Regions from separate parts of the Erwinia wuhanensis genome, predicted to be linked through region 1. Evidence: predicted binding sites of a transcription regulator. Region 1 holds the regulator's gene; the other holds the start of a gene.
The links. The regulator Fur, encoded in region 1, represses iron uptake genes when iron is present. The targets are predictions, from matches to a motif close to ATAATAATGAGAACNACTATCAA.
Positions count from the first base shown of each region.

Region 2: QZH36_RS04080 (TonB-dependent siderophore receptor) is a predicted target of Fur. The motif match lies at 7,908-7,930, and genes of this name have one in related genera.

Region 1 is NZ_JAUJUH010000002.1:390,912-412,564, forward strand. Features, by position in the region: gene QZH36_RS06280 (DUF979 domain-containing protein) at 1-990, opposite strand, end outside; gene QZH36_RS06285 (DUF969 domain-containing protein) at 987-1,715, opposite strand; gene pxpA (5-oxoprolinase subunit PxpA) at 1,805-2,542, opposite strand; gene pxpC (5-oxoprolinase subunit PxpC) at 2,532-3,464, opposite strand; gene pxpB (5-oxoprolinase subunit PxpB) at 3,458-4,114, opposite strand; gene QZH36_RS06305 (hypothetical protein) at 4,259-4,444, shown strand; gene QZH36_RS06310 (type 2 GTP cyclohydrolase I) at 4,492-5,235, opposite strand; gene phrB (deoxyribodipyrimidine photo-lyase) at 5,300-6,718, opposite strand; gene QZH36_RS06320 (YbgA family protein) at 6,733-7,689, opposite strand; gene QZH36_RS06325 (DUF2517 family protein) at 7,989-8,195, opposite strand; gene pgm (phosphoglucomutase (alpha-D-glucose-1,6-bisphosphate-dependent)) at 8,671-10,311, opposite strand; gene seqA (replication initiation negative regulator SeqA) at 10,336-10,890, opposite strand; gene ybfF (esterase) at 11,127-11,891, shown strand; gene ybfE (LexA regulated protein) at 12,037-12,318, shown strand; gene fldA (flavodoxin FldA) at 12,460-12,990, shown strand; gene fur (ferric iron uptake transcriptional regulator) at 13,339-13,782, shown strand; gene QZH36_RS06360 (beta-N-acetylhexosaminidase) at 13,841-16,498, opposite strand; gene chiP (chitoporin ChiP) at 16,601-18,004, opposite strand; gene glnS (glutamine--tRNA ligase) at 18,260-19,927, opposite strand; gene nagE (PTS N-acetyl glucosamine transporter subunit IIABC) at 20,069-21,653, opposite strand, start outside.
Region 2 is NZ_JAUJUH010000001.1:906,881-916,842, reverse strand. Features, by position in the region: gene QZH36_RS04130 (hypothetical protein) at 1-4, opposite strand, end outside; gene QZH36_RS04125 (DinI-like family protein) at 293-538, opposite strand; gene QZH36_RS04120 (YgdI/YgdR family lipoprotein) at 732-947, shown strand; gene QZH36_RS04115 (hypothetical protein) at 1,038-1,442, shown strand; gene QZH36_RS04110 (GNAT family N-acetyltransferase) at 1,513-1,926, shown strand; gene QZH36_RS04105 (MBL fold metallo-hydrolase) at 1,941-2,603, opposite strand; gene ldcA (muramoyltetrapeptide carboxypeptidase) at 2,600-3,520, opposite strand; gene emtA (membrane-bound lytic murein transglycosylase EmtA) at 3,835-4,434, shown strand; gene QZH36_RS04090 (flagellar brake protein) at 4,484-5,221, opposite strand; gene QZH36_RS04085 (GlsB/YeaQ/YmgE family stress response membrane protein) at 5,406-5,654, shown strand; gene QZH36_RS04080 (TonB-dependent siderophore receptor) at 5,718-7,826, opposite strand; gene treA (alpha,alpha-trehalase TreA) at 8,092-9,738, opposite strand.

The DNA of each region.
Region 1 (21,653 bases):
CCGAAACATCAGAAACCAGAGAAGAAAAATATTGGTTATTAACAATAGCACGCCGGTCGGTATCTGAGCCTTGATCACCGCATTACGATCGGGCAGCTCCAGCAGCCGGGCGGGTACGATATTGAAGTTGGCGGCCATTGGCGTCATCAGCGAGCCGCAATAGCCGGAGAACATGCCGATCGCCGCCATCACGGCCGGGTTGCCGTGGTGCTGCAAGACCAGGATCGGGATGCCGATACCGGCGGTGACGATAGGGAAAGCCGCAAAGGCGTTGCCCATAATCATGGTCAGCAGCGCCATGCCTGTAGCGTAGGCCGCTACGGCGATAAAACGGTTGTCCACGGCAAGGTAAGTTTCCGTCAGATGCGCAATCGCCGTGCCCACCCCGGCGGTAGTAAACAGCAGGCCCAGCGTGGCGAGGATCTGCGGCAGAATAAAGGCCCAGCCGATAGCATCAAGCAGGCGGCGCGCTTCCTGTACGGACTGCGCGGGCGCTTCATGCGTCATTTTCAGCGCGATCAGCCAGCCCACCACGCAGCCAACCATCATAGAGAAAAGCGTGACCAGCGTGGCCTGATTGCCTTCCCCAAACAGCGCCACCCGTGCGCCCGGCAAATTATTAAACAGCAGCACGCCGACAACCGTAACCACCGGGATGGCCAGCGCAGGCAGAAACAGCCGGTTGCGCAGGCGTTTGGCGCTCGCCTCGCGCTCCTGATGGCTGCGCTGATGGTAGGAGCCCAGCTTTACGCCGCCCAGACCGGCAATCAGCGCCATAATCACCACCACCACGCCGATAGCAATATGGAGCGAACGCGCGCCGAACCATGCCGATGCCCCGTCGCTGACCAGAAAAACCAGGCCGTAGAGCGCCCAGAACAGGCCGGTAGTCAGACGACGCGGATTAGCTTTGTCTCGCCAGGACATCACGGCGACCACCAGCAGGATCAAACCCGCCAGCCAGTAAAGATACTGTTGCTGAAACATCAGCGCCCTCCTTTGGCTTTCTGCGCCTGCGCATTCAGCGCGGCAAGCTCTGCCGCCAGGGTTTTATCCAGGCGACGCAGGCGAAAGGCGTGGATCAGAAAAGCGCAAACGGCGGTCGGGATGCCCCAGAGCGCTATCTGTAGCGGATCGGTCTGGATGCCCGCCGACTGCTGCATAAAATTATGCATAAAGATGATGGCGCCAAAAGCGACAAAGATATCCTCGCCGAAAAACAGCCCGACGTTATCGGTCGCCGCCGCCATAGCGCGCAGGCGATGACGCACTTCCGGCGGCAGCTCGCCGTAACGATTTTCGGTAGCGCCTTCCGCCATCGGCGCCAGCAGAGGACGCACCATTTGCGGATGGCCGCCCAGGCTGGTCAGCCCCATCGCCGCCGTCAGCTCACGCACCAGCAGGTAGACAATAAGCAATCTTCCCGCCGTAGCGCTTTTGATCTGCGCAATCCAGGCCTGGGCGCGCTCTTTCAGCCCGTGGCGCTCCAGCAGGCCTATCACCACTAAAGGCAACAGCAGGATCAGCGGCAGGTTGCGGGTATTGAGAAAGCCAGAGCCCAGTTTTTCCAGAATATCGCCGATCGGCATTTTTGCCGCGAGGCCGGTGATTAAACCGGCGACCAGCACCACCAGCACCGGGTTAAAGCGCAGTAGAAAACCAACCACGATGGCAGCGATGCCGGCCAACGGCCAGAGATTAACGACAGGATCCATTTATCCTCCTGATAAAGGCTGAAGCTTCCCGCTGCGTGCAGGAGCAATAAGGGAGACGGCCAGGCAAGCGGGCCGTCCGTAGCGATACGTCAGCCGTAGCTGACTGCAATATCTCGTGCGGCGAACGCCTCACGGAGCTGGCGGGCAAAGGCCAGCGCATGGGCACCGTCGCCGTGCAGGCATACGGTTTGGGCATTGACGCTGACCCATTCGCCGCTGACGGCCCGCACTTTCCCCCGCTGCACCATCGCGAGCGTTTGTGCAATAGCCTGCTCGTCGCTCTCTATCAGCGCGCCGGGCTGCGAGCGAGGCACCAGCGAACCGTCCGCCTGATAGCCGCGATCGGCAAAAACCTCCTCTCTGGTGGTCAGGCCCGCTGATTTAGCGGCGCGAACAGATTCGCTGCCCGCCAGCCCCACCAGGATCAGGTGCGGATCGGCAGCCCTGACCGCCTGCGCGATAGCTTCCGCCAGCGAGGCGTCCTCAGCGGCCTGGTTGTAAAGCATCCCGTGCGGCTTCACGTGCGTTACCTTGCCACCTTCGCTGCGGGCAATAGCCTGGAGCGCGCCAATCTGATAAAGCGTCTGCGCATAAACCGTTTCAGCAGGCAGTGCCATACGCGTGCGGCCAAAGTTTTCGCGATCGGGAAAGCCGGGATGCGCCCCAATCGCCACGCCATACTCCAGCGCCCAGCGCACGCACTGCCGCATGGTTTCCGCGTCGCCCGCGTGAAAACCACAGGCGATATTGGCCGAGGAAACCAGCTGTAATAAGGCGCGATCGTTGCCGCAGCCCTCACCCAAATCGGCGTTTAAATCAATTTTCATGCGCTAATCCCCATGCCATTTGTTCCAGTACCCGATCGCGCTCGCGCTTCGCCTGCAGCGCTTCTTCCAGTGTGCAGTGCACAAAATGGATCGGCTCGCCCAGACGGATCTGCGCCAGATGATAGAGATCGGCTTCAATCACGCAGGCGATACGCGGGTAGCCGCCGGTGGTTTGCGCATCCGCCATCAGCACAATCGGCTGGCCGTTAGGCGGCACCTGCACCACGCCGGGGATCAGCCCGTGCGACAGCATATCGCGCCCGGCTTCGCGCACCAGCGCGCGGCCCTGTAAGCGATAGCCCATACGGTTGCTCTGCGGGCTGAGCTGCCATCCCGTCCGCCAGAACAGCTCCCGGCTTTCGCGGCTGAATTCGTGGTATTCCGGGCCGGCCATCGCGCGAACGCGGTTGCCAAACAGCAGCTGGCGCACGCCCGCCGGTTTGCTGAATGTGCGCGCGGGTTCGCCCAGCGGCAGCCTGTCGCCGTCTTCAATCTGCCGTCCCGCAAAGCCGCCCAGGCCCGTTTTCAAATCGGTGCTGCAGGAGCCGAGCACGGGCACGGCGGCAAAACCGCCAGCCAGCGCCAGGTAGCTGCGCATCCCGCGCTGCGGCATTTTCAACGTCAGGCGCGATCCTTTGCGTACGGCGAGGCGCCAGCCCGTCCACACCGGTTTGCCGTCCAGCTCGGCGCTACAGCCCGCGCCCGTCAGCGCCATCCAGCCGTCCCGGGTAAACTCCGCGCAGAACTGGCCGAGCGTAATTTCCAGCACCGGGCTGTTCTGCTCATTGCCGACCAGCAGGTTGGCCGTCGCCATTGCCGGATAGTCCAGCGCGCCGCCGCTGCTGACGCCGAACTGACGCCAGCCGATACGGCCTGCGTCCTGTAAGGTGGTACTCATACCAGCCCGAATAATATTCAGCACAGGCCCTCCTTTTGCGGAATAAAGCGTACCTGGTCGCCGGGACGTAAAAGCGTCGGCGGCTGCTGTTCAGGCGTAAACAGAGCGATACTCGTCTGGCCAATTAGCTGCCAGCCGCCCGGCGCGGCAAGCGGATAAACGCCCGTCTGGCTACCGCCGATGCCCACGGATCCGGCCGGCACCTTCAGGCGCGGCTCCGCCCGCCGGGGCGTATGCAGCCGCTCGTCCAGGCCCGCCAGGTAAGGGAAACCGGGCTGGAAGCCGATAAAATAAACGGTATAGCGCCCCGCCGCGTGGGCTTCCACCACCTGCTGCGGCGTCAGTCCGCTTTGACGCGCCACCTCGTCCAGATCCGGCCCTGCTGCGCCGCCGTAGATAACGGGAATGGCGATATCCCGCGTTTCCAGCACCAGCGCTTCGCTTGTTTCCCACCAGCCCTGGAGCCACTCGATGGCGTCCAGCGCGTGCTGTTGCGGATTGCTTAAAATCACCGTGATATTGTTCATGCCGGGAATGACTTCCGTGACTTCCGGCCGGCCGGTCAGGCGCGCTGACAGGCCCCAGATACGCTGCTGGCTGCTGAGAGAGACAGGGGGTTCCAGCTCAAGCACTACCGCGCGCTCACCTGAAAGGTAACAACGTGCTCGTTGCAAAACACTCTCCCGGCCCGTTGATAAGGCCACCGTTTTCCAGAAAGAAGAAACAGTTATGCGGAAATGTCAGAGAAGTGTCAATAATCGATTAGCCAGGCGCGACACAGTGGCTACTATTACGGTTTCTGCATAAAGGAGGTAGCGATGAGCACGACATTCAAAATTCATTACGAACATCAGGCCGAAGGCCATCTGCATTCCGAAGAAGTGCTGTTGGAAAGCGAGGGCGAACCGACAGAGGAAGCCGTACAGGACGCGGTGCGCCAGGATATTGCGAAGCATCACGGCGCGGCAGAGTTTACGGTGATCTCAGTCGCACCCTACCCTTAAGCGGGCGTTGAGGTTAACAGGCGGCCACCGGGGCCGCCTGTCTGCTGTCAGGCGGGGTTGTCGATATCGATAAAGGTGACGTCCAGGCCATGCTGTGCCGCCAGCCATTCACCCAGCGCCTTGATACCGCCGCGCTCGGTAGCATGATGTCCGGCCGCAAAAAAGTGCAGGCCCTGCTCGCGCGCGCTGTGAATGGTTTGTTCGGAAACCTCGCCGGAAATAAAAGCGTCCACGCCGAAAGCCGCCGCGGCATCAATAAAACCCTGGCCGCCGCCGGAGCACCACGCCACTTTGCGGATCAGCGCTGGCGCGTTATCGCCGCAGTGCAGCGGGTCGCGATGCAGGGTCTGACCAATGCGTGCGGCAAGCTGCTCGCCCGTCAGCGGCTCCTGCAGCTCGCCCCAGAACACCAGCGGCATCACTTCGCCTTTGACCTCAATCCCAAACAGTTTCGCCAGCTGCGCGTTATTGCCCAGCTCGGGATGCGCGTCCAGCGGCAGATGCCAGCCGTAAAGGTTGATATCGTTCGCCAGCAGCGTTTTCAGCCGGTTGCGCTTCATGCCCTTAATCACCGGCGCTTCGCTTTTCCAGAAATAGCCGTGATGCACCAGCACCGCGTCCGCCTGTAAACGTACGGCCTCATCCAGTAGCGCCTGACAGGCGGTCACGCCGGTAACGATTTTCTGTACCTGCTCGCGCCCTTCTACCTGAAGACCGTTCGGCGCATAGTCGCTGAAGCTCGCGGTATTCAGCTGCTGGTTAATGATGTTTTCTAATTCACTGTTTTGCATAGGGCGTACACTCTTTTGCCGTTCTCAATGCGGCTACTTTAGCAGAGGGCGGCAAAACGCGCGGCTATTTCCTTGCCGCCTCGTAGGCCGCCAGCGCACGTTTGCGGGCCTCTTTGTGGTCAACGATGGGGTGAGGATAATCGAGCTGAACGCCGTTTTTCCGCGCCCATTCATGCGGCTGGTGAATATGCTGAACGGGCACCGCCTTCAGTTCCGGTAGCCATTGCCGAATGAATTCGCCTTCTTTATCAAAGCGTTCGCCCTGCGTAGTAGGATTGAAGATGCGAAAGTAAGGCGCCGCATCGTTGCCGCTGGAAGCGGCCCACTGCCAGCCGCCGTTATTCGCTGCCAGATCGCCGTCGATCAGCTGCGACATAAAATAGCGTTCGCCGATCCGCCAGTCGATCAGCAGATCTTTAATCAGGAAGCTGGCGGTAATCATCCGCAGGCGATTATGCATCCAGCCAAGACTGTTCAGCTGCCGCATAGCGGCATCCACTATCGGATAACCGGTTTTGCCCTGCTGCCAGGCGGCCAGCTGGTCATCATTGCGCTGCCATTGCACCTTTTTTGTCCAGCTGATAAAGGGCTGATGTTTGCAGAGCGCGGGCCAGGCGACAATCAGGTGCCGGTAGAACTCGCGCCAGATAAGCTCGTTAAACCAGCTGAATATTTTGTCGTTTTCTAACGCGTCGGGATGCTCGCGCAGCAGGCGATGCAGGCACTGGCGCGGCGACAGCACCCCGGTAACCAGATAAACGGACAGGCGGCTTGTGCCGTCAATGGCCGGCGTGTCTCGCCTGGCCGCATACTCCGCGACCGGCTGCTGACAGAACTCGCGCAGACGTTGGATAGCCGTTTTCTCCCCTACGGGAAAAAGGTCGGTATTAAAATCTTCCTGCGGATAATCAAATGGTTCCAGAGCGGGTAGTTTTTCCAGCGGCGCCTGAGCGCGCGGTTTGGGCGCGGGCGCGCATTCCGGCATCCCTTCATGCAGTCGGCGAACAAAAGCTTTGCTGAATGGCGTAAAGACTTTAAACATTTCCCGATTGCCTGTCAGCACGCTGCCGGGCGGCAGCAGACCGTCATCGAAGCCCTGCACAACTATATCCAGCTCGCTCAGTTCGCGTTCCGCTTGCGCATCGCGCTGGCGCTCGTTGACTTCGTGCTGATAGTTATAAAACAGGCTGTCGACATGATGCTCACGGCAGAAATCTTTCAGCGCTTCAACGGAGGCGGAAAAATCATCGCGCTGTAAATAGTGCAGCGGGATGCCTTTTTCTGCCAAAGCGCCCTGGACATCGTGCAGGCTTTGATAAATAAAAGCGGCCTGCTTCGGTGACATATCATGCGATTGCCACTGTTTTGGCGTGGCAATATGGAGGGCGAGCACTTCCGCATTGACATCGCTGCAGGCTGCATAAAGCGCGTAGTTATCGTGGATGCGCAGATCGTTGCGCATCCAGACCAGATGGGTGGCCATAGCTTTCCCTGTAATTAATGGCCGTAACGCAGGCGAAGCGCTTCCGGATAAGGCTCAAAATAGCGTTGCTGGGTAAGGTAAGGATCGGGATATTCCGACATATAGTGTTTGAGCAGCGTCATCGGCGCCAGCAGCGGTTGTAAGCCCTGACGATAGTGATCGATCAGCGAGGTCAGCTCCTCGCGCTGTTTGGCGTTCAGCTGCGGTCGGAAATAGCCCTGTACGTGCATCATCACATTAGTGTGGTTGCCGCGCGTGGCTTTATGCTTCAGCAGATCCATCAGGCGCTGACGATACTCAAAAGCAAAGGCTTCCAGTGAAGGCCACTGCTCAATAGCCGCCACAAAGCGACCAATCTCGCGATATTCCGGCTGTGAATGCGCCAGCAGCGTTAGCTTATAGCGGCTGTGAAAGGCAATAAGCTTGCCGCGCGTCAGGCCGCTGCGCCACAGCTGGTTAAATTCATGCAGCGTGTAAATGCGCTCAACAAAGTTCTCGCGCAGCACGGGATCGTGCAGCCTGCCGTCTTCTTCGACCGGCAGCCACGGCATTTGCTTCATCAGTTCACGCGTAAAGATGCCAACGCCTTCTTTACGGTTGTTGTTATTTTCTGGCTGGTAGACGCGCACCCGCTCCATGCCGCAGCTGGGCGATTTGGCGCAGACGATGTAGCCGCAAAGGTGATGCAGGCTGGCGATTTTTTTCTCGGAAAAGCTTTGCATTTCCTGGGTCAGCGGATCGCCTTTCCCGTTGCTGAAGCAAAGCTCAACGCTATTTTCGGCCGTTTCGGTCAGGCGCAGGGCCGGACGCGGCGTGGGCAGACCAATCGCCATTTCCGGGCAAACCGGTTCATAACGCATAAAAGGCGCCAGATCTTCGGCGGCAAAGGCGCAACGTTTGTGGCCGCCATCAAAGCGGACACTGTCGCCAAGCAGGCAGGCGCTGATGCCTACCGGAATTTTCTCACTCATACCTTTCTCCCCTTCGCTACTTTCATCATTAAGTGTAGCGGTTAAATCTGTACAAGACAAAATAAGTTGTACAACTTTATGGAAAGAATTGCTACCGGTGATTTATCGAAAAAAGGCCGGCCCACGAAAAACCTTACGGAACAAGGCAAAGCGGCAGGAAGAAAAGAAAAATGCCCCTAAAACGGGGCATTAACAGCGGTCTGAAGGCGGTGGAAAGATAAGAAGCATGCCTCGAAACCGGAGCATTAAGAAAAATCTAAAGCATGAGGATAAGGCGGCGTTAAAGCATGCGGGCGCGATTAATAAAAATCGGCAGCGGCCCTTTCCGCCTGCGCCAGCCACACGGGCTGCGTACTGGTTTTGCACCAGCAGCGATGCAGGTAGCTGTAAAAGCGCGAGCGGTCGCGATAAAAAAGCATAAAAGGCAGCGCGACAACACCGACCGCAAGCGTTGCCAGCCGACGCAGTAGAAGATGAGGCAGCGAGTATTGATGATAGAGATTCATACGCCCTCCGGAAAAGTAAAAGTCTGGCTAAAATAATACCGATCTGGCGATATATTTACCACTCATCCGACCAGATTAAATTAAAAATTATCCGGGCAAAGGCAATAAGTTAAATTAAAGTTAATTTAAATTAAATAAATAACAACTGCGTTACATTGCATCTGTTTAAATATGGCCATAACCACCGCCCCGCGCCGTTGCAGCAAGCCTGTAGCCGCATGGCCACTGCCTGAAGGGGTTTAAGCAGTTTTGTACAGGGTAAATGCATTATTGTTCAACTGTTTAAGCTTGATGCTGTTTTATCACTGCGCCCTGTTTGTTGCAGCCACTCCCGGAACAGACGGCTTGGGTATACGAATAAGGGAAGTTCACAGCTTTAAAATCGGCTGAATTATTCGGGACATGCTGAAACAGGCAAAATTGGAATATAAAAAAGGCGCTAATAAATTAGCGCCTTTTATTTTCAGCCCTGATATCAGGCGTTTTTCAGTACTTCGCTAACAATTTCTACCGCTTCTTTTTCAATCTTCTCGCGGTGCTCGGCACCCAGGAAGCTTTCGCAATAGATTTTGTAGGCGTCTTCCGTACCGGACGGACGCGCTGCGAACCAGCCGTTCTCGGTCATCACCTTCAGGCCACCGATTGATGCGCCGTTGCCTGGCGCCGCCGTCAGGCGAGCGGTGATAGGATCGCCCGCCAGCGTATCGGCGCTGACCATTTCCGGCGACAGCTTCGACAGCGCCGCTTTTTGCGCGGAGGTCGCAGAAGCCTGCAGACGGTTATAGCTTGGTGCGCCAAAGCGCTCCGCCAGCTCGTTATAGTGCTGCTGCGGATTTTTACCGGTCACAGCGGTGATCTCGGCGGCCAGCAGGCACATGATGATACCGTCTTTGTCCGTTGACCAAGGCGTACCGTCAAAACGCAGGAAGGAAGCGCCCGCGCTCTCTTCGCCGCCGAAGCCGAAACTGCCGTCGAACAGGCCGTCAACGAACCATTTGAACCCTACCGGCACTTCCACCAGCTTACGGCCGATGTCGTTGACCACGCGGTCGATCATCGCGCTGGAGACCAGCGTTTTGCCGACGGCAACCTCTTTGCCCCACTGCGGACGGTGCTGGAACAGATAGTTAATAGCAACGGCCAGGTAATGGTTAGGGTTCATCAGGCCCGCAGGCGTAACGATGCCGTGGCGGTCATAGTCCGGGTCGTTGGCAAACGCCAGATCGAACTTATCACGCAGCGCCAGCAGGCCCGCCATCGCGCTTTCGGATGAGCAGTCCATACGGATCACGCCGTCTTTATCCAGGTGCATAAAGCGGAACGTCTGGTCGACCGAATCGTTAACGATAGTCAGATCCAGATTGTAATATTCCGCGATACGCTGCCAGTAGGCGATGCCGGAGCCGCCAAGCGGATCGACGCCGATTTTCAGGCCCGCTTTCTGAATAGCCGGAATATCGATGATCTGCGCCAGACCTTCGATATAAGGCTGGATCAGATCTTTTTCCTGCAGATGGCCGCTTGCCCAGGCTTCGTCCAGCGCCATGCGCTTAACATCTTTCAGGCCGTCTTTAATCAGCTGGTTAGCGCGATCTTCCACCACTTTAGTGACGTTAGTATCGGCCGGGCCACCGTTTGGCGGATTGTATTTGATGCCGCCATCTTCCGGCGGGTTGTGCGAAGGCGTGATAACGATGCCGTCAGCCTGCGCGCCGCCCGCCTTGTTATGCTCAAGGATAGCGTTAGAGATGGCAGGCGTCGGCGTGTAGCCGTTGTCCTGCTGTACAATCACATCCACGCCGTTCGCCGCCAGCACTTCCAGTACGGAAATAATCGCCGGTTCGGACAGCGCGTGCGTATCTTTACCCACGTAGCAAGGGCCGGTAACGCCGTTCTTTTTGCGCTCTTCCGCAATCGCCTGCGCGATAGCCAGAATGTGCGTCTCGTTGAAGCTCTGTCGGCCTGCGCTACCGCGATGGCCGGACGTGCCGAATTTCACCGCGTGTTCCGCGTTGCCTGTTTCCGGCTGCAGGACGTAATACTGCGAGGTCAATTGTGCAACGTTAATCAAATCGCTCTGCTGTGCTGGCTGCCCGGCACGGGGGTGACTGGCCATTGGCGCTTCTCCCTGACGCTGTGTTTAGAGTGTGCCGCAAACCTTGTCCGCCAGTTCCGTCGGGAACTGCATGGACGACATGATATGTTCAATCATGCTGCGTTTACGGCCTGTGTTGGTGTTGGTGATCACCCAATACGGCGTGCCGGGAATATGCTGCGGCTTGGTATGGGTGCCGTTCTGTACCAGGGTTTGCTGATTGCCTGCAAAGTAGACGCGCGTACGACCATGCAGTGACTCGGTCGCCGCGGCAAATGCTTTGGGATCCAGATTGTATAAAGTCGACAGGATCAGCATAAAACGGTTTACCGCTTTTTTCTGCTCCGCATACTCGTCCGACAGCAGCAGCTCGCGCACGGCGCGAACGCGATCCTGCGGGCGAGACGTCTCTTTCACCACGGTTTCCTGTACGCTGGCGACAGGCGCGGGCGCAGCCGTAACAGCAGGTGCCTTCGGCGCTGCCTGACCAGCAGAAAATTTCAGCATACGACGTAAAATGTCGGAGGCGCTTTCACCAATATGCTGAGTGTGGCTGGCGATATAACGGTAGAGCTCTTCGTCGACTTCAATAGTTTTCATCTTGATCCAGTACGATTATTGCTGATAAGAGCCGGTTAGCGACCTGTTTTACCCAGGCGCGGACGGACCAGCTCTAACACGAGGATTATAAAGTTAAATCCTGCCGGGTTGTAGCGCCAGCCCCAATTGCGGACAAAAGTCGGAATATGCCGTAAAAAGATCGGGTCTGTCGCGGCGGCAGAAAATCGCTGTTTTATGATAACCTAACCCCTCGTTTCCTCCGTAAGAAGTTTGCCATGAAATTGAATTTCCGCCTGCAATCTGAACAAACGACCGTTTCTGACGCGCCCGTGGTGCTTATTCACGGCCTTTTCGGCAACCTGGATAACCTTGGGGTGCTGGCGCGCGACCTGAAAGCGGATCGCCGCATTATTCAGGTGGACGTCCGAAATCATGGCCTTTCGCCGAGGTCGGATGAAATAAGCTATGCCGCAATGGCGCGCGACGTGCTGGAAACGCTGGATGAGCTTGATGCCGACCGGTTTGATATTATAGGCCATTCCATGGGCGGGAAAATCGCCATGACGCTGGCTTCCCTTGCCCCGGAACGCGTCGGGCAGCTGGTGGTTATCGATATTGCGCCGGTGGCCTACCGGGAACGCCATCACGACGCGATTTTCGCCGCGCTGGCCGCCGTCAGCGAAGCGGGCATTACCCGCCGGAGCGAAGCCGCCGCGCTGATGCGTCAGACCATAGAGGAAGAAGGCGTCATTCAGTTTCTGCTTAAATCGTTTCAGGACGGCGAATGGCGTTTCAACGTGCCGGCGCTCTGGCAGCACTACGATCGGATTATCGGCTGGGAAACGCTGCCCGCCTGGCCACATCCCACGCTGTTTATTCGGGGCGAACATTCGCCTTATCTACAGGAAGCGTATCGTGACGCGCTGCTGGCCCAGTTCCCTGCCGCCCGCGCCCACGTGATTACCGGCGCGGGTCACTGGGCGCATGCCGAGAAACCTGATGCCGTTTTGCGCGCCATCCGCCGTTTTTTTGCCCTGTGAAAACAAATGTTTCAGTAAAAGGCTAAATAATTGTCGTCGCGACTTTCGCTGGGGTATGATGGCGCGCTAAAATTTGTCGACGGCACCGGCCGCAAACGCTAACGGCTCAATCCATCAGAACTCCAGCCTTCAGTATCACGATTCTATGGCAAAAGAAAACACGGACCGCACCACGATCGATCTGTTCGCAGACGAGCGTCGACCGGGACGACCCAAAACCAATCCACTGGCACGTGATGAGCAGTTGCGCATTAACAAACGCAACCAGCTTAAGCGTGATAAAGTGCGCGGGCTGAAGCGCGTAGAACTGAAAATGAACAGTGACGCAGTTGACGCCCTGAACCAGCTCGCCGAGCAGCGTAATATGAGCCGCAGCGAACTGATAGAAGAGATGGTCATGGCGCAGTTAGCCAGGCCTGAGCGCTGAAGCACGCGCTACGGTAAAGCACAAAGCGACAAATGCAGGCGGATTAGCCGTTTATCCCCCTGTTGCTGTCTGCTATTATTGCCCTTAACATTTTCAGGCTAGCCGCCGCATATCATTAAGTTTCAAGAGGTTATTAAACTCATGGCAATCGTAGGCATTTTCTTTGGCAGCGATACGGGCAATACGGAAAACATTGCAAAAATGATCCAGAAGCAGCTCGGTAAAGAGGTGGCTGAAGTTCATGATATCGCTAAAAGCAGCAAAGAAGACCTTGAAGCCTTTGATATTTTGCTGCTGGGCATCCCGACCTGGTACTACGGTGAAGCGCAGTGCGACTGGGATGATTTCTTCCCTACGCTGGAAGAGATCGACTTCAACGGCAAGCTGGTCGCGCTGTTTGGCTGCGGCGATCAGGAAGATTACGCGGAATATTTCTGCGACGCGATGGGCACCATTCGCGACATTATCGAGCCTAACGGCGCGGTGATCGTCGGCCACTGGCCGACAGAAGGCTATGATTTCGAGGCCTCTAAAGGCCTGGCGGACGATACCCATTTCCTTGGCCTGGCCATTGATGAAGATCGCCAGCCGGAGCTGACCAACGAACGCGTTGAAAAGTGGGTCAAACAGATTTCTGACGAGCTTCAGCTCCAGGATATTCTCGAAGCGTGATAGCATTGGCCCGCTGTACGAATCCACAGCGGGCCAATGGTTTTTCCTATAGAAGTGATAGATACATATTTGTAACTTTTACCGTCAAAACGGTAGAATAGCACTGCTCCGCCTCCGCTTCTGCGGCGCCGAAAACCAGGCAGAGCGAACTGACAACCCAGCGTAAATGGGTGCTTGCTTTTCCGGACGTAACGACTTCTTATCCTTACATCCCCTGATGGTTTTGCATCTCCGCTGTGGTTTCTTCAAGGCATCGGTTCTATAATGAGACGCTCAGCTTTTGCGTCGACCGATGCTCACGGCTTCTCAGCCACTTAGTGACCAGCAAAGTAACAGGACAATATCCGCATGACTGACAATAACACCGCATTAAAGAAGGCCGGCCTGAAAGTCACGCTTCCTCGACTGAAAATTCTGGAAGTGCTTCAGGAACCAGAGTGCCATCACGTCAGTGCGGAAGATTTGTATAAACGCCTGATCGACATGGGCGAAGAGATTGGCCTGGCGACGGTTTACCGCGTTCTGAACCAGTTTGACGATGCGGGGATCGTGACCCGTCATAACTTCGAAGGCGGCAAGTCCGTGTTTGAACTGACCCAGCAGCAGCATCACGATCACCTGATCTGCCTGGACTGCGGCAAAGTAATCGAATTCAGCGACGAGTCTATTGAATCCCGCCAGCGTGATATTGCGACGAAGCACGGTATCAAACTCAGCAACCACAGCCTCTATCTTTACGGCCACTGCGCCACCGGCGACTGCCGTGAAGACGACACGCTGCACGATAAGTAATCGATTTCAATAAAAAACCGGCGATCGCTCGCCGGTTTTTTTTTTGCCTGCGCCCCGCCTATTTCAGGCTTTCCACGCGGCTGAAGCGCTTGCCGTCGCTACTGACGGCGCGGATCAACACCTCGCCGGAAACCGACGGACGGGCGCTGTCATGATAGCGCTGCCAGCTGTTGCCACCGTCCAGCGAGTAGTCAATAGCCACGCCCGGCAGGGCGATATTGGCTGCCAGCTTGCCCGCGACAAGACGTGCGCCCGGCTGCGGCAGACGATAGTGGATCCCGGCTTTATCCATTTTCGGCAGCTCGCGCTGGCCCAGCAGGTTTGCATAACGCTGCCAGTCCTTATTCAACGCCGCCCGATCGACATGCCGCGTTTGGCCGCCTTTATACTCACGTCCGGCCTGGTAAGTCTGCTCCCAGGCAGCACGATGCCAGCCGCGCTCCGCCACGGCCAGCGCGCGTGGGAAAATCATCCATTCCATCTGCTCGTCGGTACGTACGGTTTCGCTCCAGAGCTGGGCTGAAATCCCATACACGCCCGGCCAGGGCTTATCGGATTTAGCATCAAAGAAGTTACCGTCGCGATCCACCGATGTCTCTGCATTCTGCGGCATATTGTCCGGCGCGAAGCTGAACATTTTGCGCTCGTCGTTGAAGCGGGTGCCCCAGTAATAGCCTCTTTCCAGCGGATTGACCTCATAAGGGAAATCCATATAGAGATAGTCCGGGTTGGAGACGGTGACTTCGTAGCCTTTGTTAGCCCAGTCGTTAACGGTGTCAAAGCCGCCCCAGAAAAGCGTGTCCCAGAAATTAACGCCGATGCGCCTGGTCGCAAAGTCTTTAGCGCTCTTCGCATCCTTCAGGCCATCCTGCCACGCCTGCATCTTTTCAATACCGTGCGCGTTTACCCGCTCGCTGACCTTTTTGCCAAAGTAGCTGGGCAGATGATCCATATCCGCGACCTTGCCCGATTTCACCAACGCCTGACAAACCTGCGATTTCGCCCAGGGTTTATCTTCCTTGCTCAAATCGACCCTGCCCTTGCCTGCTTCGGGACTGGCCGCATCGGTATAGCCAACGCCCAGGCGGATGTTTTTCGCCTCGTCGCCGCCAAAGTGCCAGGTGGTTAACGGCGCGCCTGCCGCCTGATGCATCGCCTGAATTTCACTAATCACCTTATCAACAAAACGCATGGAGGAATCCAGGCAGGGATTCAGATAGCTGGTGCGATCGTAAAACTGTACGGAGGTGGTGTTCGAAGTATCGGTTGGATCGACCAGGCGATACTCGTTTGCCTCTTTGGTCTTACCCTCTTTCATCAGCCGGTTGTAGCGGGCTTCCATAGAAATCACCGCCGCCCTGGCATGAGCAGGCATATCGATTTCCGGGATGACTTCGATGCCGCGCGCTTTGGCATAGCGCAGGATAGCAATGTAGTCGTCGCGGGTCAGATAGCCATTGCCCTGCGCGTCGGCGAAAGGCCCGGATCCCAGCTGCGGCAGCAGACAGCGCTGCTCCGTCAGATCGTGGCAGCGTCTGGCACCAATATCAGTCAGCTCCGGCAGGCCGGGGATCTCAATACGCCAGCCTTCATCATCGCTCAGATGAAAATGGAATTTATTGAGTTTAACCGCCGCCATCTGATCCAGCAGGCGCAGCACCGCCTCTTTGCTGTGGAAGTTACGGCCGATATCGAGAAAAATACCGCGATAGGCCATGCGGGGCGCATCGGTGACGTCCAGGGTAGCGATCTTTTGTTCGCCGCTGGCCGGCAGCAGCGACAGGATGGACATCATGCCGTAGTAGATGCCCGCCTCGTCAAAACCTTCTACCTGCGCTTCCTGCGCGCGGACGCTCAGCCTGTAGGCGCCGGAAACCGCCTCGTTGCCCGTGAAAGCGGCGGGTGCAAGCCTGCTTTTAATCACGTAGCCCTGCCCATTTTCTGCCAGACTCAGCAGCGCAAAACGATCCCTTACCGCTTCTGCAGAATCGGCGTTAAGCCCGGTCAGCTCGAATTGCACGCCCCGGCTTAAATCGGCATCTTCTGCATGAAGGGTAGTATGCAGCGGCGTCGGCAGGATCTGTCCGCGCAGCGCTTCGCCAGCGAGCTGCGCCGTATCACTGTTTTTTTCAAAGCGGCTGACAGGCGTCATCAACACGTTGCGATCGTCGGCCGTCCGCTTCCAGTAGTTATCCATTGGCGAGACAAACGAGGTCAGATCTTCCGTATCGGTGCTGGCAATGATTTTAGGCTGGGCGTTTTCAGAAGTAACGTACCAGCGCGGCATCACGTCCGTGATAAACAGCTGCCAGTATTCGTTAACAATGGGAATATCCACCGATTCACCGGCGGCGAAACCCTTGAATTTTTCGGTTGGCTCCAGCCGCGTCAGATCGCCTACCACGTGCACCATGCGGAACTGGTCGTTGTCCACCCGCAGCGTCTGACGAATATTGGGCAGCCAGATAACCCAGTCTTTACTGGTTAGCGCTTCGCCGGGGTTAGTTAAGGTAATCGTTGCCCGATTGCAGGAGGCCCAGTCGGCCCCCAGCGCGGCACAATCAACGTCGTGCAGCGCGGCATGGTTATCGTTAACGGTATACTTTACGCCAAACTGGCTGATTTGATCGACGACGCGTTGATCCGCAACGGCGCTGCCGCTGGCCATCGCCATCATCAGCGCTGTCGCCACCAGTGTTAATCTCACTTTTTTCATCTCTTTCCTCATCCGCTAGTTAAATTTTTTGCCGTTAGCGGAAAAGCGCTTATTCCCCGTCTGATGCGCTTTTGCCGCGGCCGGGTCTGGCAGCATGGGGCATCAGAACACGGTGAAAGGCGCGATCACGGTCAGCCTCACGTCCTTCTCATCCTGGAACATATTGCCGTAGCCGTTGCTGAAGCTCGGGATATCAGAGTGGTTTTTGTAACGGGTATAGTGCAGGTTGACCTGCGTATCTTTGGCGCGACCATGCTGTACCGTGTAGCGCAGATCCATATTCCAGGCGGATTCGCGGCGGCGCATGCTTTGATCGTAAATCGGATCCGTGGACGGACGGGCATCCCAGCCGTAAGCGTAAGAAGTACCTACCGCCCAGCCCGGCATTTGCCAGCCTTTCAGGTCATACATCACTCCTCCATACAGCGCCTTCTGCCCGTTGGCGTTAAAGTCGCTGCGGGAATCCCACCAGACGTCGTTACGTCCGTTGGAGGTCGCCCCTACCGGCGTCATGCGCGCCAGAAAAAAGCCCTGGTTGCCATGGGCTTTTACCATGGTGCCCTCAACGCGAAAATCGAACGGGCCGGTTTTGTAGTTCAGCGTCACGGCCTGGAGCCAGGCCAGGCCATCATAAACATTATTGATATTGTTTACGCCGCCCTGTTCCTTATTACGCGCGCCGTAAAATTGCCAGCTGGTATGCAGATCGTTGCCGGCAACAGGAAACGCCCACGACACTTTGCTAAAATACTGCTCCATATAATTTTCGGCCTGGCCCAGCGCCCCTTCCAGCACCAGTTTGTTTTTAAAATCGTACTTTATGCCGATGGAATGAAGATATTTTATTTCAGTTTTTAAATCGGGTTTACGAAAATTATACATTTTACGATACCAGGGCGCTTTATATTCATCCGTCCACATATAGGAGAGGGAAAGCGCGCCCGCATTGTCAAAATCATAAACCGAGCCGACTTCAAATCCGCGATAGGTGCCGGGTACAAACCCCCATTGCGGCGCGATTAATGTTTGTCCCTGCGGCTGAATATAACCGGCTCTTAACCAATAATTATCATGCTTCAGCTTAATAGCGGCTTTATAAAAGGAAGCACCGTCGGCGTCGCCATCAAATCTTTCGTCCCAGCGGCTTTTTGCGTTGCTGAAAGCAATTTCATTCGGCGCGGCAGGCCCGGTTCCCGCCAGCTGTAGCGAACCATTCACGCCCAGCTCTATACCAATAAAATCGGCCGCATAGCCTGAAGAGAAATCGAGGCTGCCGTTAAAAGTTGAATGGTGAAGATTTTCTGTGTACTGGCCATACTTATTATGAACCGGATCCATCTCTTTTCTGTCGCGTTGCCGCTGCCAGTAATAAATACCGCCCGTCAGCGTCGAGTCATCAATAAACCCGGCGGCGGAAGCAGCAGGAACATAAAAGTTTCCGGCAAGAGCAGATCCGCAGGCGACAGCCATCGCCAGCGCTTTTCGCGCTAAATTAACAGAGTGCATTGAGAAATCCTTCTCGAAAGAAATATAAACAATAAATAAATAATCGTAAAATATAAAAAATAACAAACAGTAATTAACCGACTGCGCGCTGATTATATTTACTGGTGAGGCAGCTGGCAATTAATAACAATTATTGTCGTTGTAAACTATGATGCAAAACAGGTTGTATTATATTTGTTTTTTAGCCGTTAAGCAGATTAATATATTATCCAAAAAAAAAGCAGCCTGAAGGCTGCTTTTTTATTAAATTATGACTTATTCACCGCTTTTAGCCCAGGTATCGCGCAGGCCTACCGTGCGGTTAAACACCAGATGGCTGCTGCTGGAGTAAACGCTGTCCGCGCAGAAATAGCCTTCACGCTCAAACTGGAACGGACTGGACGCTTCGGCAGCCTTCAGGCCAGGCTCGACAAAGCCCTGACGGATAACCAGCGAGTCCGGGTTGATCGTGGTCAGGAAATCCTCGGCGCCGCCAGGATTCGGCACGCTGAACAGACGATCGTAAAGACGAAACTCGGCCGGCAGCGCATGCTCGGCGGATACCCAATGGATAACGCCTTTCACCTTACGGCCGTCAGCCGGATCTTTACTCAGCGTATCGACGTCGCAGGTGCAGAACAGGCAGGTGATGTTGCCTGCTTCATCTTTAGCCACGCGCTCGGCTTTGATAACGTAAGCGTTACGCAGACGAACTTCTTTACCCAGCACCAGACGCTTGTAGTGCTTATTGGCTTCCTCACGGAAATCCGCACGATCGATATAAATCTCACGGCTGAACGGCACTTCACGCGTTCCCATCTCCGGCTTGTTCGGATGGTTCGGCATGGTGATGATTTCTTCATAGTTGGCCGGCAGATTCTCGATCACCAGCTTAACCGGATCGAGAACGGCCATAGCACGCGGCGCGTTTTCATTGAGATCGTCGCGGATACAGGATTCCAGCGAGGCCATCTCAACAATGTTGTCCTGCTTGGTGATACCAATGCGACGGCAGAACTCGCGGATCGAGGCGGCCGAATAGCCGCGACGACGCAAACCGGAAACGGTCAGCATGCGCGGATCGTCCCAGCCTCCCACGATTTTTTCGGTTACCAGCAGGTTCAGCTTGCGCTTGGACATGATGGCGTATTCAAGATTCAGGCGCGAAAACTCGTACTGGCGCGGATGCGTCGGGATGGTGATATTGTCCAGCACCCAATCGTACAGGCGACGGTTGTCCTGGAATTCCAGCGTACAAAGCGAATGCGTAATGCCTTCCAGCGCGTCGGAAATGCAGTGGGTAAAGTCATACATCGGGTAGATGCACCACTTGTTGCCGGTCTGATGATGTTCGGCAAACTTGATGCGATAAAGCACCGGATCGCGCATGACGATAAAGTTAGAGGCCATATCGATTTTGGCACGCAGGCAGGCGCTGCCCTCGGCGAATTCGCCGTTGCGCATTTTCTCAAACAGCGCCAGGTTCTCTTCTACGCTGCGATCGCGGTACGGGCTGTTTTTACCCGGCGAGGTCAGGGTGCCGCGATACTCACGGATCTGCTCCGGCGACAGCTCGTCTACATAGGCCAGGCCTTTATTAATCAACTCAACGGCATAGTGATGCAGCTGGTCAAAATAGTCAGAGGAATAACGGACCTTGCCGCTCCATTCGAAGCCCAGCCACTGTACGTCACGCTTGATTGATTCGACATACTCCAGGTCTTCTTTGACCGGGTTAGTATCGTCAAAACGCAAATTACACTCGCCCTGGTAATCCTGAGCGATGCCAAAGTTCAGGCAGATTGATTTGGCGTGACCAATGTGCAGATAGCCGTTCGGCTCCGGCGGGAAGCGAGTATGCACGCTGGTGTGCTTACCGTTCGCCAGATCTTCGTCGATGATCTGACGAATAAAGTTAGTTGGGCGGGCTTCAGCCTCACTCATCTTAATATCCTCTGGAATACTTTAGTGCGTGAAATAACGGAGTATGATCCACAAAGCCGTTCAGGGAAACAACCGTTTGTTAGCGTATCGCATAAAAAAGGGCGGGAATCGCTTCCCGCCCTCGTTTTTTTACCGCTGCCGTCAGCCGGTAATTTCGCAAAGTGGACTTTCGCCCGCAATGACGGTATCGCCCGCAACCAGCCTGATACCGCTAAAATCTTCAATATTGGTGACCACGACCGGACTGATCATCGATTTCGCATGGCTGTTAAGCCAGGCCAGATCCATCTCCAGAATTGGTTCACCCGCTTTAACCTGCGCGCCCTCTTCTACCAGCCGCGTAAAGCCCCTTCCTTCCAGCGCGACGGTGTCGATGCCCATATGCACCACCACTTCCAGGCCTTTTTCCGTTTCCAGACAGAAAGCATGGTTGGTGTTGAAGATTTTCAGGATGGTGCCGCTGGCAGGCGAAACCACCGTACTGCCGGTTGGCCTGATGGCTACGCCCTCGCCGACCGCCTTGCTGGCGAAAGCCTCATCCGGCACCTGCTCCAACGCCACAACTTCTCCGCTTACCGGCGCCAGCAGCGTTTCAAGCACGCCCTTTGCAGCAGCAGCCGGTGCAGGCGGCGTGGTTGGCGCGACGGTCGCGGCGACGGTGCTGACCGCAACTGGCGCAACCGGCCCTTTGGCAATGATTTTTTTCATCGTCTCCGCCACGGATTCCGCTTTGGCACCGATAATAACCTGAATGGTTTGCTTGTTCAGCTTCACCACGCCCGAAGCGCCCAGACGCTTACAGGCCGCATCGTTTACCTGCGCGGCATCTTTTACGGAAAGACGCAGGCGGGTAATACAGGCATCAATAACGTTCAGGTTTTCCGACCCGCCGACGGCGGCAATATAGTGGCGGGAAAGCTGTTCCAGCCCCTCTTCCGTGTTGCTGTTAGCCTCTTCCTCCGGCTGCACGGTCGCATCCTCACGGCCCGGCGTTTTCAGATTCATCATGCGGATAACCGCGCTGAACAGCGCAAAGTAAACCACAAATGCGATAGCGCCCATCACCAGCAGCACCCAGACATTGCTGCTGGCCGCCGGCAGGTTATACATCAGCACATAGTCGATTGCGCCCGCAGAGAAAGAGAAACCGGCATGGATACCCAGCGCCGTCGCTATATAAAGGCTAATGCCCGTCAGGATGGCGTGGATCAGATAAAGCATCGGCGCCAGGAACATAAACAGGAATTCCAGCGGCTCCGTCACGCCGGTCAGGAAAGCGGTAACCGCCACCGAAAGCAGCATACCGCCAACCATAGGACGACGCGCTTTCGGCGCGGCCATATACATGGCCAGCGCAGCGCCGGGCAGGCCAAACATCATGATTGGGAAGAAGCCGGACATAAACATGCCCGCCGTGCCGTCGCCCGCATAGAAACGGTTGATATCGCCATGGAAAACGGCGCCAGCGGCGTTGGTGAAATCGCCAATCTGGAACCAGGCGATGGTATTCAGTACCTGATGTAAACCCGTTGGGATCAGCAGGCGGTTAACGAAACCGAAGACGCCTGCGCCAAACGCGCCAGCCGAGACAATCCACTCGCCGCCCGCATGAATGGCGTTTTGCACTGGCGGCCAGACGTAGCCAAACACAGCGGCCAGGATCAGACAGAAGAAGCCGGTTGCGATAGGAACGAAACGCTTGCCGCCGAAAAAGCTGAGAAAATCG
Region 2 (9,962 bases), on a different contig from region 1:
CCATAGTTGCGTCTCAATTAATTGCCTGCTCAGATCGTCGGCTCGTCCGGAGAAAACTTTAGGTTGTTACGAAATTTAAATTTATTTAAATAAATTTTAACAACTCATTAAAGTAATAAAGAGGGGGATGTATCAGTGCGGTTTCAGTTTTCAGATAAAAAAATGCCCGCAAAGAGGATAATCACGGGCCAACACCAGGGAAACTTGATAGAAGAATAGTGGCATGAAGACGGTAAAACGCAACCGTCCACGGGCAAAAATCGTTATAATAACGCCTGAAGTGCGAGGGTTATCAAAATTCTTCTGCAATCAGCCACTGGTCCGCTTCATCGAACATTTCTTCAATAATTCTCAACATTACCGATTTGTCGCTTTTGCTGGCGTCCGTTTTCACGCCGTTTGCCTGCATAGGTTTTACTTTGACGTCGGCATCGGGGAAAACTCGCTTAATGCGCTTTTCCAGTTCATCTAAAATCAGCTGCTGCGCGTTTGGTAAGCCCGCAACGTTGCGCTTATCGTAAATCAGTTCAACAAACATGAGAGGGATCCTGGTTATCAATGCTGGATAAAAATACAGTTAAATCTGCCTGGCTTCAACTGAAATTTGTTGATGGCGGCGATAACTTTCCTTATCTGGTCGACACTTGCGGCCCCTCCCGCTGCGCAGCAATCATCAAAAATTGCTGTGCACATAGACTACACTTCCTTCGGTTAACTTAAGGAGAGAAAAGATGAAAAAATTGTTACTTTTTCCACTGATTGCCGTGGCCACTTTGCTGAGCGGCTGCGCAAATGACCATATCATTCATATGCGCGACGGCAGCACAAAGGTTGTTGAAGGGAAGCCGGAAATCGATAAGGCGACCGGTATGGTTATCTACACCGATGAATCCGGCAGGCAGCAGGCGGTAAACCAGGCGGATATTAAAGAGATGAGCAGCCTGTAACGCAGACCAGGCCACTTCCGATTGCGGCCCAACCACGACGCGGGCAGGATACTGTGCCAGACCTGTCAGACACTTGCCCGGAGAATGCTCATGCTTCGTTTACTTGCCCTCGGCGGCCTTTGCGCCTGTTCTTTTTTCGCTCAATCCTCTGAAGGCACTGCGCCGTTACAAAACAGCGAGTATCAGATTACCTGTCCGGGCAGGCCAACCATGACCGTGACCAACGCACAGTATGGCCTGACCACGGTATTGTGGGCGGGCGATAACTTCCAGATTGCGTCCGGCAGCCAGCAGTCCCGTACCGATAACGGCGATAAAGTGGCTATCGTGCTGTTTCGCAACGGAGACCAGATGGTGATGAACAAAAGCACCAATGAGACCTTTTTCTCGTATGACGGTAAGAAAAACCTGGTTTCCTGTAGCCGCACCGGCGAACGCGAAAACAGCACGGTAACATTGCAACGAACCGATGCGTCGGGAAAGGTCGAATCCTGAGTAGTCAGTCGGGCAATCTTGCCGGGAGGCCGGCGCGGGCCGCAAACTTTTACGTATAAAAGAGGAGTCTATGACTATCAGAATAACGCACCAGCCTGGGGCGGACGAACTGGCGGAAATTGAAGCCGGCCTGCTGGCTTATAACTCGCAGTTTATGGCTATCGGCGAGTTAAAAAGTATCGGGGCATTTATTGAAGACGCCAGCGGCAAAAAACTTGCCGGCCTGACGGGTTCAACGGTGGGCAACTGGTTGCGCATTAATATGCTTTGGGTAAGCGAAGCATTGCGTGGGCAGGGGACAGGCACGGCGCTGATGCAGGCGGTGGAAGAAGAGGCCCGTCGACGCGGCTGCCTCTACGCTCAGGTCGATACCGCCAGCTTCCAGGCCCGGCCTTTCTATGAAAAACAGGGCTACGTTGTCCGGCTGGTACTGGATAACTATCCGCGCGTGCACCAGCGGTTTTACCTGACGAAAACGCTGTAGCAGGAAGACGACGATTATTCTCCTGGCCGCTGACGCAGATCCAGCGGCGAGTTCTCCGCCTCATCCAGCAGCGCCAGCCACTCCCGCATCGTCACTTCCTGCCAGGACAGATGGCCTTTTGTGGTTCCCATCAGCACCACGTCCGGGCGCAGCGCCCGATAAAACTCCAGCGTTTTTTTCAGATCGGCCTCGTTGCTTTCCGGCACCAGCACGGTTACCCAGCGCTGGTGGCTGAGGCTGATAGTATCGCCGACAAACAGATAGGTTTTGCCATAGGGCGAAGCATAAAGGTAGGTGGTGCTGCCCGGCGTATGGCCCGGCGTGGGCACCACGTGCAGGCTGCCGCAGTGCACTTCCGCCTGATTAAAGGTGTCGTCCGCTTCGGCGAACGAGCTGACGGGGCCGAGCGCGCGGTTGTGGCAATAGAGCGCCGAATTAAAGCGCTGCTGCAGCAGTCGCGCGCCCGGGCCAGCCTCGTGCCAGTGGGTCAGATAGTGGCGAAAAATCCCGCCGAGATCGCTGATAATATTATGGTCTTCATGATCCTCAACGCGTGAAATCAGCACGTTGCCGCGTGAAAGCTTCAGCAGAAAACCGTGCATCATCACTTCCGGATCGCGTTCGCCCGGCGGAAACTCCGGCGTTGAGATCCACAGATCTTCATACAGCTGCTTCATGAATGCTCCCGCAGTACCGCATGCCCTGACAGAGTCAGCCTGGCGACATCGCCTGCGACCCGCAGCTGGCCATGCGCACCAAGCGGCAGCGTGACGGTGTTCCAGTGATGGCCAAATTCCAGCCCGGTCACCACCGGCAGGCCGGTCAGCTCGCGTATTAGCGTCCACACGCTCTCAAAGTCATAGCCGTTGTCGTACTCGCTGAGTTTTACGCCGGTAAAACTGCCGGTGACAATGGCTTTCTGCCGTGCCAGCACGCCGTGCTGCGCCAGCTGCAGCAGCATTCTCTCCACGCGGAAAGGGTGCTCGTTAATATCCTCAATCACCAGGATGCCGCCGTCGATCTCCGGCAGCCACGGCGTACCGATCAGCGAAGTCAGCATCGCCAGATTTCCGCCCCAAACCGTGCCCGAAACGTCTACATCCTGCGGCGCGGTGGGCCATTCCAGCGTGAATTCGGGCGAGGTCAGCGCCCGCCAGAAATGATCGAGGGTGAAATCAGAAACGACCTCCGCGCCAAAATTGCCTGCCAGCATCGGGCCGCTGAAGGTTTGTCCGCCCGCCTTCAGCAGCGCCATCTGGATCACGGTAAAGTCGCTGTGGCCGCAAATTGCCAGCGGGCGCTCGCGCAGACGCGCCGCCAGCGCGGCGGCATCGAAACCGGGAAGCAGCCTGGTGGCGCCGTAGCCGCCGCGAACCGTCAGCACAATATCCGCTTCGACCTGTCGTAAATCCAAATCCTGTAGCCGCTGCTCGTCGCTACCGGCAAAACGTTGGCTGCGACGGGCGATCGTTTGCAGGTTAGTCACCTGATGACCCTGCTCCTGCAAACGCCGCACGGCGAGCTGCGCGGCCGCCTGATTCTGACAATAGCCGGAAGGCGCGATCAAATGAAAAGTGCGTGGAGTAACGGACATAATCTTCACTTTTATCCTTAATTGGCTAAATTTTGGCCCTTATTCAACGGTTTTTCGTCGCGGTAAAGCTGTTAGCCTTGTACTTTCAGGCGGGACATCTGTTTTCTGCGCAGGGTTAATGAATCATTTTACGCAATCCAGGGTCCAATACGGCTGATAATGACGAAAAGCGCAGCTGAAGTCATCCACCGCTGCGCTAAATTAAGAGTTTCGGTAATATTATCCCGGCAAATCGCCGCTATGATAAAACGCGAAGCTAAAGCTGAGAGGAATAAAATAGCGTGAAGAGCATAAAAACAGTGGCGATCGTGAGTATGCTCCTGCTGGCAGGGTGCGCCAGCCAGCCGCATAAACCGAATGAACATCAGCGGCAAACCCCGCTCACCAAGGCGCCGCCGGGGAAGGTTGCTCAGGCCTGGTCGCTGTTTACGGAAAACGCCGCGCATAACTACGGCGTCGATCAGAAGCTGGTTGAAGCGATCATTTCCGTGGAATCGGGCGGCAATCCAACGGTAGTCAGCAAGTCGAATGCCATTGGATTGATGCAGATAAAAGCCTCTACGGCGGGCCGGGAAGTCTATCGGGTACAGGGCCGTCGCGGGCAGCCAAGCACCTCGGAACTGCGCGATCCGGTGAAAAATATCGATATTGGTACGGCTTATCTGAAAATTTTGCAGGATAGTTCGCTGTCGGGGATCCGCGATCCGAAAACGCTGCGCTACGCCACTATTGTTTCCTACGCCAATGGCGCAGGCGCGCTGCTGAGAACGTTCTCACGCGACAGGGATCGGGCTATTGCCATGATCAATGCCATGACGCCGGAAGAGTTTTATCAGCATGTACAGAACAAGCATCCGGCAGCGCAGGCGCCGCGCTATTTGTGGAAGGTGACCACGGCCTACCGGACAATTTAGTGGACGCGCGACCTGATAAAGCTTGCTGCGTCAGCGGGATGGCTTACGGCTACTGAAAGCGGGTAGCTTTTTCGCGCGCCAGACGTTCCAGCGAGAAAATCACGTTCTGTAACAGGCGCTCCTGGCTGAAATCCAGCGAGGCGAAGCGAAAGCTCAGGCGCGGCGTGACCACGGTTTCATTTTTATTGCCTACCACGCTGCGCTCGCCGACGTTAATCAGCGTGGCGTCCGCCTCAAGGCGACCATATTCGCCCAGTTCAACACACACTTTCTTAAAGATTTCGCCACCCTCCAGGCTTTCCGGAATGGGAGAATCGCTTAACACGCCGATACCGCCCAGCGAGAGATCCTGGACTCGCATCCGGCCCTGGCCGCTGCCGTCCGGCCATTTGACATAGCAGTAAAAAATGGGGTCAAGCGGGACGGCCACGCGAAAGAACTCACGTCGTTGGATCATCAACAGCTCGTCGGGCAGCCCGGCGCCAAAGGCAGGCAGGCCTTCATGACTGTCGTTTTCAAGGGCGTTAAGCGTAAACTCGACTTTTGCGCCGTAGGTTTCTGCGGCCAGATGCAGTTCATTCATTTCCAGCGCCAGCTGGTTTTCATACTCATTGCTGCCGTAGTCGACGATCAGACGCTCTTTATCCGCATACAGCAGCCGCGTAATAAACTGGCCCCTTGCATGGGAAACCAGAACAGGCGTCTGATTTTTCAGCAGATTTTTTAATACGGCAAGCACGGCGAGCGGGCCACGCTTGAGATATTGTTCTTTTTCTTCTTCTTTCACGTCCTACTCCGATTGGGTGTCAGCAAACCCGCACCTGGCGGTGTTACGTCAAATTATCGGCATCGGCGCGTGACGCTTTAGCCGGTCCGAAAAAAAAACTGCAAAAAGTTTGGCTTTAAATCACAGAGTTAGAAATCTTGCCTATACTTATGCCGTCTAATCAGTACAAGCAAAGGAGCAGTAAATGGGAATTTTGTCATGGATCATTTTCGGTCTGATTGCCGGTATCATCGCTAAGTGGGTTATGCCGGGTAAAGATGGCGGCGGTATTATTATCACCGTGATCCTGGGCGTAGTCGGCGCCGTGGTCGGCGGCTGGATCAGTACGCTGTTCGGTTTCGGCAAGGTAGACGGCTTCAACTTCGGCAGCTTTATCGTGGCGGTCATTGGCGCCATCGTTGTGCTGTGGATCTACCGTAAAGTCAGAAGCTAATCGCGCAGCGGTAAAGCTTACTGAGAAACCCCACGCTCCGGCGTGGGGTTTTTCTTATCTGCCTCAGAAATCGTAGCCGACGGTGGCCATCACCGAACGTTCCGCTCCCCAGTAGCAGTAGCCCGTGCCGTAGCAGGCCGCGACGTAGTGACGGTCGGTGAGGTTAGTCGCGTTAAGCTGCACAAACGCGCCTTTCAGGCTGGGGTTCCAGACGCCAAGATCGGCCCGTACCGAAGCGTCAAACAGCGTGACGGAGGGCAGGCGCGTGGTGTTTTCATTGTCTGCCCACTGCTTGCCGATATAGCGTACGCCCGCGCCCGCGCTGACGCCCCACGCAAACTGATATTTACCCCAGAAAGAAGCCATCGAATTTGGCGTCACATAAGGCGTGTGGCCGTCGTTGCCGTCCACGGCATCCTTATAACGGACGTGATTAAGCGTGTAGCTGGCCAGCGTGCTCAGGCGCGGCGTCCACTGGTGATGGGCTTCCAGCTCCAGCCCCTGCGAATGCACTTTGCCTGCCGGGTCGTAATAGGATTCCTTAACCACGCGGTTGCCCACATCTTTCTGCGTTAAATCGTACACTGCCGCGCTATAGAGATCCGAGGTGCCCGGCGGCTGATATTTCACGCCGGTTTCATACTGCTCCGAGGTCGTCGGCTGTAGCAGATTGCCGTTAATGTCGGAAAGGGACTGCGGCGTAATCGCCTGGCTGTAGCTGACGTAAGGCGAAACGCCGTTGGCAAAGGCGTAAAGCAGCGCGGCGCGCCCGCTGAGATGATCGTCCTGGCGGCGATGCTTGTCTGCCGTCGCATCGTTCTCCGTTTGCGATACGATACGGTCATAGCGCCCGGACAGATCCAGATGCCACTGCTGCCAGCTCATCTCGTCCTGCAAATAAACGCCGGTCTGATAGTAGCGGCGCTGCGAGCGGGAAAAATCGTAATCCGGCTGCGGCCCCAGCGCTTCACCCGTGCGCGCGTTCAGCTGGCTGGCGTTGCCGCTGGCTTCGTAAAGATCGTTTTTATACTGATGGTACTCCGCGCCCAGCACGACTTTGTGTGCCAGCTCGCCCGTGGCGAAATCCGCCTCCAGCTGATTATCCAGCGCAAAGGCATCGAGTGACGAGCGGGAGCCGGAGTAATAGCGGTTCAGCCGATCCGCGTCAGCCGTATCCCAGCCAATTTGGTAAACCTGATCGAGATCGACATTGGAATGGGCGTAGCTGGCGTTGGAGCGGAAAGCCCAGGTATCGTTAAAGCGATGGGCAAATTCATAGCTGTAAATCTGCTCGCGCCGTTTAAATTGATCCAGAGAACTGTCGCCATCGTAAAAGCCGGTACTCAGCTTGCGTCCGTTATGTTCAGTAATACTGCCGTCGCCGGGCACCGCGCCGTGATAGCCACCGGAAGGATCCTTCTGTAGATAAGCGCGCAGCAGCAGAGAGGTATCTTCATCCGGCTGCCAGAGCAGGGAAGGGGAAAGGGCGTATTTCTCTTCGCGCGTATGATCGTATTGCGTATCGCTGTGGCGGCTAAGGCCGGTCAGCCGGAATGCCCACTGTTCGTTAATGGCGTCGGTATAATCAAAGGCGGTGCTGGTGCTGTTATGGTTGCCCGCCGAGGCGCGGAAATGGCCCTGCTGGCTGAACTGCGGACGCTTCGAACTTTCCATCACCAGCCCGCCGGGCACCGTTTGACCATAAAGCGCCGATGAGGGGCCTTTAATTACGTCGATACGTTCCAGAAACCAGGGATCGACCTGCAGTATATTGTAGCTGCCGGGATCGCTCATCAGCCGCAAGCCGTCCAGGAAGATATTATCCACGTCGCCGCCGTGGAAGCCGCGCAGCGAAACGGTATCGTAGCGGCTGGCTGCGCCGGCAAAATTCGTAAAAGCACCGGCGGTATAGCTCAGCGCCTGGTTGACGTCGGTTGCGCCCTGATCCTCCATCTGCTGTCGGGTGACAACGGAAACGGCCTGCGCGGTAAGCGCCAGCGGCCGGTCGGTTTTCATTGCGCCCTGGCTGGTGGTGGCGTTATAGCCGGAGGTCGGCGTAGTGGCCGTTTCGGCAGGAGCGGCGGTAACGACCAGCGTATCGGCGGCGCAAAGGGCAACGGGCGAGACAAACAGCGTAGTACAGAACAGCAGGCGTTTTTGAGCGAAAACCATGCTTCTTCCCTTTCAGAGTTCAAACAGAAAGCGCTGCCGGACTTGTTAACGGCTGGCAGCAAAAGTGTAAAGAGTATGACAATCTTAATGATAATTATTATCTTTACAACTACGGCGTACAATCCGTGATTTTTCTGATAAACGGCGTGAAGGGGAAAAATAAGCAGGAGGAATCAGGCAAGCGTGCGTGATTTTCTGGTAAGCAACGAAGGGAGAGAAACAAGCAGGGGGAAATCAGGCGATCCTGGACCGCCTGAAGAAAGGCTTACTGGCCTTTAGTGATATCGCCGACGTTATTACATACCACCCCTTTCGGGCAGTAGAGATCCATTAACTTCAGCGTGACGCCGTTAGTCCAGCCGAAGCCGTCCTGTAGCGGGTATTCACCGCCGCCGCCGCCGCCCAGGTTATTGCCTTCCACCACATATTTTTCGACCAGCTTGTGCTCTTTGTCATAGGTGGTCTGCACGTTTTTCAAAAAGCGCATGCCGATATCTTTCGCCAGCGTCTGCTTGCCGTAGTTGTTCAGCCCTTCCACGGCTGCCCACTGCAACGGCGCCCAGCCGTTTGGCGCATCCCACTGCTGGCCGTTGTTGACGTTGGTTGTTACCAGGCCGCCTTCCTTCACCAGCTGCGCCTGGACCGCCGTCGCCGTGCGGTTGGCCTGATCCGCCGTTGCCGCCTTGAGATAAAGCGGGAACAGCGTCGCGGCCGTCAGCTGCGGACGAACTTGCGCCATCTTCCAGTCATAGTCGGCGTACCAGCCCTGTTTTTCATCCCAGAAATAGCGGTTAATCGCCTGCTGGCGCTGTTCGGCCCGCTGCGCAAAGCGCTCGCTGGCGTCCGCCTGACCGGCCTCTTTATTGGCGCGCGCCAGCGTTTTTTCCAGATGAAACATCAGCGAGTTCAGATCGACCGGCAAAATAGCGGTGGTTTGAATCGAGGAGATATCGTCCGGCTTAGCGAACCAGCGTGAGCTGAAATCCCAGCCGGAGGCCGCGCCCGAGCGAAGATCGCGATAAAGCTCGCCCTTATCGCGTCCTTTAGCTTTTTCCACCGTCGCGATGTCGTCCATATAAGATTCGGTACGCGGCACGTCACGGGCGTCCCAATAGCGGTTCAGCAGCGCGCCGTCTTTCAGCTTCACCAGCCGCTTGCTGGCTTCGCCCGCTTTGAGGTGGTCAGCGCCGTTCATCCAGTAGTCATACTCTTTCTGCAGCTCCGGCAGGTACTGACGATAGACGCTGTCGCCTTTATGCGTCGCCAGCAGGTCGACCATCAGGCTGAAGAAAGGCGGCTGCGAGCGGCTGAGATAATAGCTGCGGTTGCCGTTAGGGATATGGCCATATTTATCCAGCAGCGAGGCGAAGTTATCCACCATATCCTGCACGCGATCCCAGTGGCCGCTTTCCGCCAGGCCAAGCATCGTGAAATAGCTGTCCCAATAGTAAATCTCCCGGAAGCGGCCGCCCGGCACGACATAAGGCTTGGGCAACGCCAGCAGAGAATCCCACTGGTTAACCGGCGTGGCGTTACGGGTCAGTACCGGCCACAGCCCGTCGATATGTTCACGCAGGCTCTGTCCGGCAGGTGGCACGTAGGCCGGGCCGTTGGTGGGCAGCGTGAAGTTGGTATTCACAAATCGGCGCAGGTCGAAATTGCGCTGTTTTCTCTGCATCTGCCAGTCTGCCAGGATCAGGCTGGGACTGGTTTTCGGCAGGGCGTCGGCGAAGGTCTTTTGATCGGGAAACAGTTTAGCGGCCTGCACCGCCTTAAACAGCGGCCCCAGCGTCATATCAGGCGGCTGCGGCTGCCCATCGGCGGCAGCGGCGAAGCCGGCCTGCGTCAGCGCGGCAATCAGCAACGGCAGCGACAGCACGGTTTTCCATTGACGTTTTTCAACTTTCTGCATTAGTCGTTCTCCCTATCCCAATCGAATAGCTGTAAGTTATTGACCCTGAAACAAACTTTAGACGAAATTCCGGAGTTCGCCCGGGCCGGTGCCGCGAAATGTGATGCACCAGGCTTTTTATCAACGGCGCATGAAAGAAAAGGGGTACAAACTGGAAATATTTAATCAAATCTATTAAGCAAACAAATTAAAAATGGCTTATTCAGGATGCGGCGGCTAATAGC